2 regions of the Paracholeplasma manati genome follow, and region 1 is predicted to be linked to the other one. Evidence: riboswitches for the same ligand, from Rfam matches in the RefSeq annotation. Region 1 holds a riboswitch; the other holds the start of a gene.
The links. Region 1 has a riboswitch for S-adenosylmethionine ahead of N7548_RS07690 (hypothetical protein). Riboswitches for the same ligand answer to the same signal wherever they lie in the genome.
Positions count from the first base shown of each region.

Region 2: linked by a shared signal. The riboswitch ahead of metK (methionine adenosyltransferase) and the one ahead of N7548_RS07690 (hypothetical protein) in region 1 are both predicted to bind S-adenosylmethionine.

Region 1 is NZ_JAOVQM010000008.1:31,371-34,886, forward strand. It holds gene N7548_RS07680 (hypothetical protein) at 44-823, shown strand; gene N7548_RS07685 (DeoR/GlpR family DNA-binding transcription regulator) at 826-1,602, shown strand; gene N7548_RS07690 (hypothetical protein) at 1,623-1,922, opposite strand; SAM riboswitch class I at 1,996-2,079, opposite strand; gene glpK (glycerol kinase GlpK) at 2,116-3,516, opposite strand, start outside.
Region 2 is NZ_JAOVQM010000004.1:83,798-87,313, reverse strand. It holds gene N7548_RS06235 (DUF3137 domain-containing protein) at 1-786, opposite strand, end outside; gene metK (methionine adenosyltransferase) at 805-1,956, opposite strand; SAM riboswitch class I at 2,012-2,108, opposite strand; gene N7548_RS06225 (hypothetical protein) at 2,173-3,450, opposite strand; gene N7548_RS06220 (phosphatidylglycerophosphatase A family protein) at 3,471-3,516, opposite strand, start outside.

The DNA of each region.
Region 1 (3,516 bases):
ATAGAATGTAATCAAATAATAAATGGGCGGTGAATTTCATATTATGTTTACGTTTCGTTCCTTGATTTTGTCTGAAAGAATGCGTTCTTTCATGATGATTGTGATTTTGGTTGTGTTTGTGGCCTTTGGTGTTCAGATCATTTTAAATGAATCCAATCTAACCACACAAATCTTTTATGTGGTATTCTTATCCTTCTTCACCTTCTTCTTTGTATTATCAGAAGTGCTAAGGTTTATGCACCGAAAAATGGTTTATGCACTCAATATTAAGGTCGATCATCCTAAAGCGCTTTATTGGTTAAGTAAGGTTCAGAAGTTTGATTTGATCAAAGAGTATCAACAAACTTATGTGGTATTTAAGACTTTATATCATCGTGACTTGGGAGAGTTTGATGAGCTAAAGAAGACGCTAGAACACCTAATATTCCAACGCAGTTCCAGTTTAAAATTGATCGATAAAGTGAACCGCTTCTACATCGCCATCGAAGAGAAAAACGATGAACAAGTCCAATCCCTATATAAAGACATCTATGATGCCTACTTCATCAAAACAAAAAAGAGTCACACACCACGTTATGTGTATGACATCCATCAAATCAGTGCAGACTATTATATCTATAAGAAAAATGCTTCTAAAGCACACGATGAGTTACAACAAGTATTGCTCGATCGTTTAAACCCACGTGAACAAACCTATTACTATGTTTCTTTCGCAAAATACAGTCAACTCAAACAAAAGGGTACCGACTTGGTTTACTGGAATAAAGCCAAAGAGATTGCGCCAAACGTACATCATGTCGTCAATTACGTGAAGGAGTCCTAATCATGAAAAGTTCAAAACAGGAAATTGAAAAAAGACGCACACACCTGCTAAGATTACTTGAGTATCGTGAAAGTATGTCGGTTGAAGAACTCGCAGAAGCGTTAAAAACCTCTGAAATCACGATTCGTCGTGATCTTCAATATTTTCAACAACAAAATGTCATTGACCGTCATCACGGGGGTGCGTCTTTAAATAAGATGAACTTCACTACCAATATTTTCAGTTCAAATCTCGCACTACATAAACACGCGATTGCGAAAGAAGCTGCTCGATTTGTTGAAGATGGCGATACCATCTTTATCAACACCTCTTCTACAGCTTTATTGGTATTAGAATACATTACAGCCAAGCAGGTTACTGTCATCACCAACAATGGCCGTGCCATCTTCTGTGAATCTAAAGACAATTTGTATGTCATCTTAACGGGTGGCGAACTCAGAATGCCTAAGGAATCCTTAGTAGGGGATTTCGCATTGAATAATTTAAGTAAAGTCAAAGCGGCCAAGTGCTTCTTAGGGTGTAGTGGTATTTCCTTAAAAGGTGGATTCACCACCGCTGTTTTACAAGAAGTCGCCATCAATGAAATGATGTTAAAAAATACCATTGGTCCAAGAATCGTTTTGGCAGATAAAAATAAAGTTGGTAGAGAACACAGTTTCAGTTCTGGTTCCATCAAAGAGCTAACTTATCTCATTACCGATACTCAAGCCAGCGATGTTGAAGTAAAAGCATTGAGACAAGCTGGTCTAAAAGTTTTACAAGTCCCTGTAACTGAATAACCTTAAAAAGTGTGAATCCATCACACTTTTTCTTTTATATAGTCATCAACGCTATTATATGACTTCGCCCCATGATACACCTGTTCAGCACGACTATGAATACCCAAATAACCAAAGGTGTTGTCTTGGTCAGAAACTGGTATCGCAATCCAACCCAGTTTTCCATCGGTAATGATCGATGGATTCATTGGGTATTTGCCTTTGGATTTCAAATAATCAAAAAGGACTTCCTTGTCTTTTAATGTGTGTAATTCTACGAATGTGAAATAAACCTTCTTTACATCTTTTTCTGGTGCATGTTCACCAAATGGAAACGGCATAAATTCTCCTCCTTAAGCCATAAAGAGGTAAAGAAAAACCCATCGAAATGATGGGTTTAAGTGCGTTTTAACCCCATCATCCAAGCGTTAGCACCTTGCCAAATGGTAGGTTGCTGAAGGGTCAATGAGCTTGTCTCTCGCCTTCTCTTTATGGTAGTTATATTATAATTGAATATCTTTTGTTTTACAATCCTTATTTGACTTTGAAATGTTGGGTCGCTGCTACAGCAATCTTCCAACCTTTAACCAAATGGGCTCTCGTAGATTCATCCATTTGAGGGTTATAGGCATTTTTGAGTTGCCACGAAGCTTTGATGTCGTCTTTGGTTTGCCAGAAGCCTACCGCTAAACCAGCTAAATAGGCAGCGCCTAAAGCTGTGGTTTCTAAAATCTTTGGTTGTTCTACTCTTAAGTTTAGAATATCGGATTGGAACTGCATTAAGAATTGATTGACGGTTGCACCACCATCGACTTTAAAGGATTTAATCGGAAGCTTGGTGTCTTCTTCCATGGCTCTTAACACATCCATCGATTGGTAACAGATCGATTCGAGAACTGCTCTGGCGAAATGTTCTTTAGACGTCCCTCTGGTTAATCCAAAGATAGCCCCTCTCGCATCCGAATCCCAATAAGGGGTACCCAAACCTACAAAGGCAGGTACGATATAAACCCCTTCATTTGAAGGTAAGGCAGTGGCTAGGCTTTCCGTTTCAGAAGCAGATTGAATGAGTTTGATACCATCTCTTAACCATTGTACCGATGAGCCTGCAACAAAGACAGAACCTTCAAGGGCGTACGTGATTTTATGATCTAAGCCCCAAGCGATGGTTGTTAGTAATCCATGTTCAGAGTTAATCGGTGTTTCGCCGGTATTCATAAGCATGAAACAACCAGTACCATAGGTATTTTTAACCATCCCTTTTTCAAAACAGTTTTGTCCAAACAAGGCTGCTTGTTGGTCTCCCGCAATCCCGGCAATCGGTACTTTTACACCAAAGAAATGATGTGGGGTAGAGTGTCCATAGACTTCAGAACTGGATTTGACTTCAGGTAACATGGACATGGGTATATTTAGAATGGATAGAATTTCTTCATCCCATTTGAGTTCATGGATGTTGTATAAAAGAGTTCTTGACGCATTGGTATAGTCGGTCACATGCACCTGTTCGCCGGTCATTTTATAGACAAGCCAAGTATCGATGGTTCCAAACATCAAATCGCCATGATCGGCTTTTTTTCTCGCACCTGGTACATTGTCTAAAATCCATTTCACTTTGGTTCCAGAGAAATATGCATCGATTAAAAGACCCGTTTTGGCTTTAAATAATGGCCCATAACCTTTTTCATTCAACTCGTCACAAATCTTCGATGTTTGACGGGATTGCCAAACAATCGCGTTGTGTACGGGTTGTCCTGTATGACGGTCCCATACCACAGTGGTTTCTCTTTGGTTGGTGATTCCAACAGCAGCGATGTCTTGTGGTTTGAGATTGGCTTCAAGCAATACGCGCGCCATGACCGCTAAGACAGACACCCAAATTTGATTTGGGTTGTGTTCTACCCAACCAGGTTGTGGGTAGATTTGGGTAATTTC
Region 2 (3,516 bases), on a different contig from region 1:
GGCTGGCATATCAATATCATTTAAGATGTGTCCAATGGTTTCCATCGTTAGCGGTGTTTTCAATTTTAATTCGAATGAATCGGATGAATCATACACAGCGACATCCAAGTGATTTGCATAGTACATCATTTGGTAGTGTCCTCGGTGCATGTTCTCCATTTCCAGTATCTTTTCAATCAATACTGGGGTAAGTTGGTAATATACATATTGTTCATCGGATGCGAATACTTTAAACTTCTTGTTGAATTGCACCGATTCGGTTTCATATTTTTTAAGTCCTCGAGCGGCTGCACCGACAAATCGACCTTCTTTGACTTGAAGAATTTGTGCAAAATCTCTTTCATAGTCAAATGTGTACCAACGGCCCTTGAAAATCGTTTGGTATGAATAGGTCACGTTGCCTTTTGAGTCGCGATGTTCAACACGTTCTTCCATGTGAATATCTGAACAAGCAAAACGAACACCCTTGTATTTACCTCTCATCAAATCTTCTCCGTGAAAACGGTCAGGTCTTTGATAGAAGTTTAAACCATTGATGTGCGCCAATGAGATCGAATCTTGTGGTCTATAATCCGCTTCTTCATATTGGGATTCAATCAATGCTTTGATGATTTTTTCTTTGGTGAGTTTACGGTATTCACTGGCGATTTGTCCTGCTTTCGCTAGAAAATAGATGCCCACCAACACAATCAATAACAAGAAACCTTTTTTCATGTTCGATTGGTAGGCTTGATACATCTCCAATCGCTTCGTTTCATAAGTCGCTAAAACGTCTTTATATTCCATAGAATCACCTACTTTATTTTATAATAAATGCTTAAAGAAATCAACCTTATCTAAACGTTCCCATGGTAATTCCACATCACTACGCCCCATATGGCCGTAATTCGCGGTTTGTTGGTAGATTGGACGCTTTAAGTCCAACGTTTTTATGATACCTTTTGGGGTAACATCGAAATGATTTCGAATGACTTCCACGATTTGATGGTCTTCGACTTTGGCTGTACCAAAAGTATCGATGCGAATGGATACTGGTTTCGCTACACCAATGGCATAGGCGAGTTGTACTTCACACTTAGAAGCAACCCCGCTCGCAACGACGTTTTTCGCAATATATCTTGCCATATATGAGGCGCTGCGGTCCACTTTTGAAGGGTCTTTACCCGAGAATGCCCCACCACCATGTCTTGCGTAGCCACCGTAAGTATCGACGATGATCTTACGACCGGTTAAACCAGAGTCTCCTTTAGGACCACCCACCACAAATTTACCAGTTGGGTTGATCATAAATTTGGTATGATCATCGACCAATTCTTTTGGTAATACCGCATCAATGACTTCTTTTTTGATGCCTGCACGTACAACTTCGATATCGATGTCAGCGTGCTGAGAAGACACAACAACGGTATCGATACGTGCTGGACGGTCATGTTCATCGTATTCAATCGTCACTTGAGCTTTACCATCTGGACGTAAGAAATCCAAGATATTTTCGTGTCTAACGGTATCTAATCGTCTGACCAAACGGTGTGCCAATTCAATGGGTAGCGGCATATAATTATCGGTTTCATCACATGCAAATCCAAACATCAAGCCTTGATCGCCTGCCCCTTGTTCATGGCCTTCATATTCATCGACACCCATCGCGATGTCAGGCGATTGGTTGTTGATCGATACCAAAACCGCTAAGTTTTCAGCATCAAATCCATATTTACCACGATCATATCCGATGTCTGAAACGGTATTTCTGACAATGGTTTGGATGTCCACGTACGTTTTAGTGGTGATTTCACCCATCACCAAAACAAGTCCGGTGGTCACAGCTGTCTCACAAGCGACTCGAGCGTCCTTGTCTTCTTTTAAAATCGCGTCTAAAATGGCGTCAGATAGACGGTCACATATTTTGTCTGGATGACCACTGGTCACCGATTCTGATGTAAATAGTTTTCTTTCCATGTTTTTTACCTCCAAACATCAAAAAAACTCTTTCCCAACGAAAAGAGTTTCTAATCTCTCATTGTTGGGTTGTACCCCTCGTCATTAGCACCTTGCTTAAGCAGGTTGCTGCTACATCACAGGCGACTAGCCTCCGTAGCTCTTAATAAGATTGGATTCAGTTAATTAAGCATACCTATTATAACATGTGTTTTTGTTTTTGCAAGTCATTTTGAATCAATATTCATTGTAAATTTTTTCGAAGTCTGTTTTGAATTTTAAGAAGCGTTCAACCAAAGTAGACTCGAAATAAACATAGAAGCTTTTTTCGAATAATTGGATGACTGCAGCATTCGGATAAGGTCTCTTATACGATTTAGAACTGCGCATCGTGACATATAAATCCGCCAACAAAATGACTTGAGATTCAATGGCCGGTTGGATAGCCCTCATCTCTGTGACGAACTTATCGTTGGCCACCCCTTCGATGTGTGCTCTTGCGATATCTTCGGCTTTTTGAGCCAATTGAAATCGTTTTGCAATCATAGTTCCTAAGGATGTTTTCTTCTTTAAATTATCGTAATCTTCACTTTCAATCCCTTTTTGAACCAAATCCTCGATTTCATGGGCTCGCATGTGAATGACAGCGTATTGTTCGATGTATTCTACCTGTTTATTGTTAAGTCCATAATATGCCCCCAAACGACTGCTCATTTTGGAGACCAAATCGATGTGTTGACGATCCAAAAATGCCCGTTTTGAAGATAACACCACAGCGTATAAATCCGTGACAATGTTGGTGAAATCCGATTGAACTTCCCGACGTTTCATGAGTTCATTTTTACGTTCTTCTTGCATGTAAGCACCCATCGATACAATCGAATAAATAACCAACATGAAAATCGTAAATAGGACGATACGCAGATAGAAATCTTGGGCTTCTTTGGTTGGTAGGAATTGTTTTAAAAACTCAAGGATACCTAAACCTTCATACTGTTCGGTCAGTTTGTATGTCCAAACGAAATGGATAAATGTAATCCCCGCGACCATGCCTTGGAACGTCCACATGATCAATCGACGACTTTGATACAGTGAAATAACGACCACCGCATAATAAATCAAAATATAAGCTGCTGTTTCAAAGTTACCATACAGTCTCGCATAGATCAAAATGGCTGAAATAAACATATAAATCGCTTCAACATACATCGCGACTTCTTGTTTGGTCTTATCGTGTCTTTCCCCAAATATCAAACGGTTAATGACATTGTTTAGGAAAAAAGTGAATGGGAATGACAACGCAGAAAAGAGCCAGTCAGATGGCTCATTGTTTACCGCTGCGATAAAGAATAATATGATCGAATAAACGATATTCGATAAAAAGATGATATTCTTGATGACGATGTTTCGACGGTGTAACACCATCACATCGTCTGTGATATCGATATTTTCTTCAAAGCCAAACAAGCGGCTAAAAAAGTGTTTGGTTAAATGCTTAAATTTATCCTTTTTCACGCTTGTCCCCCTAAAAATAGTTAGTCAAATAATGAGATTTGTTTGTGTGGTTCTTCTTGAGCGATG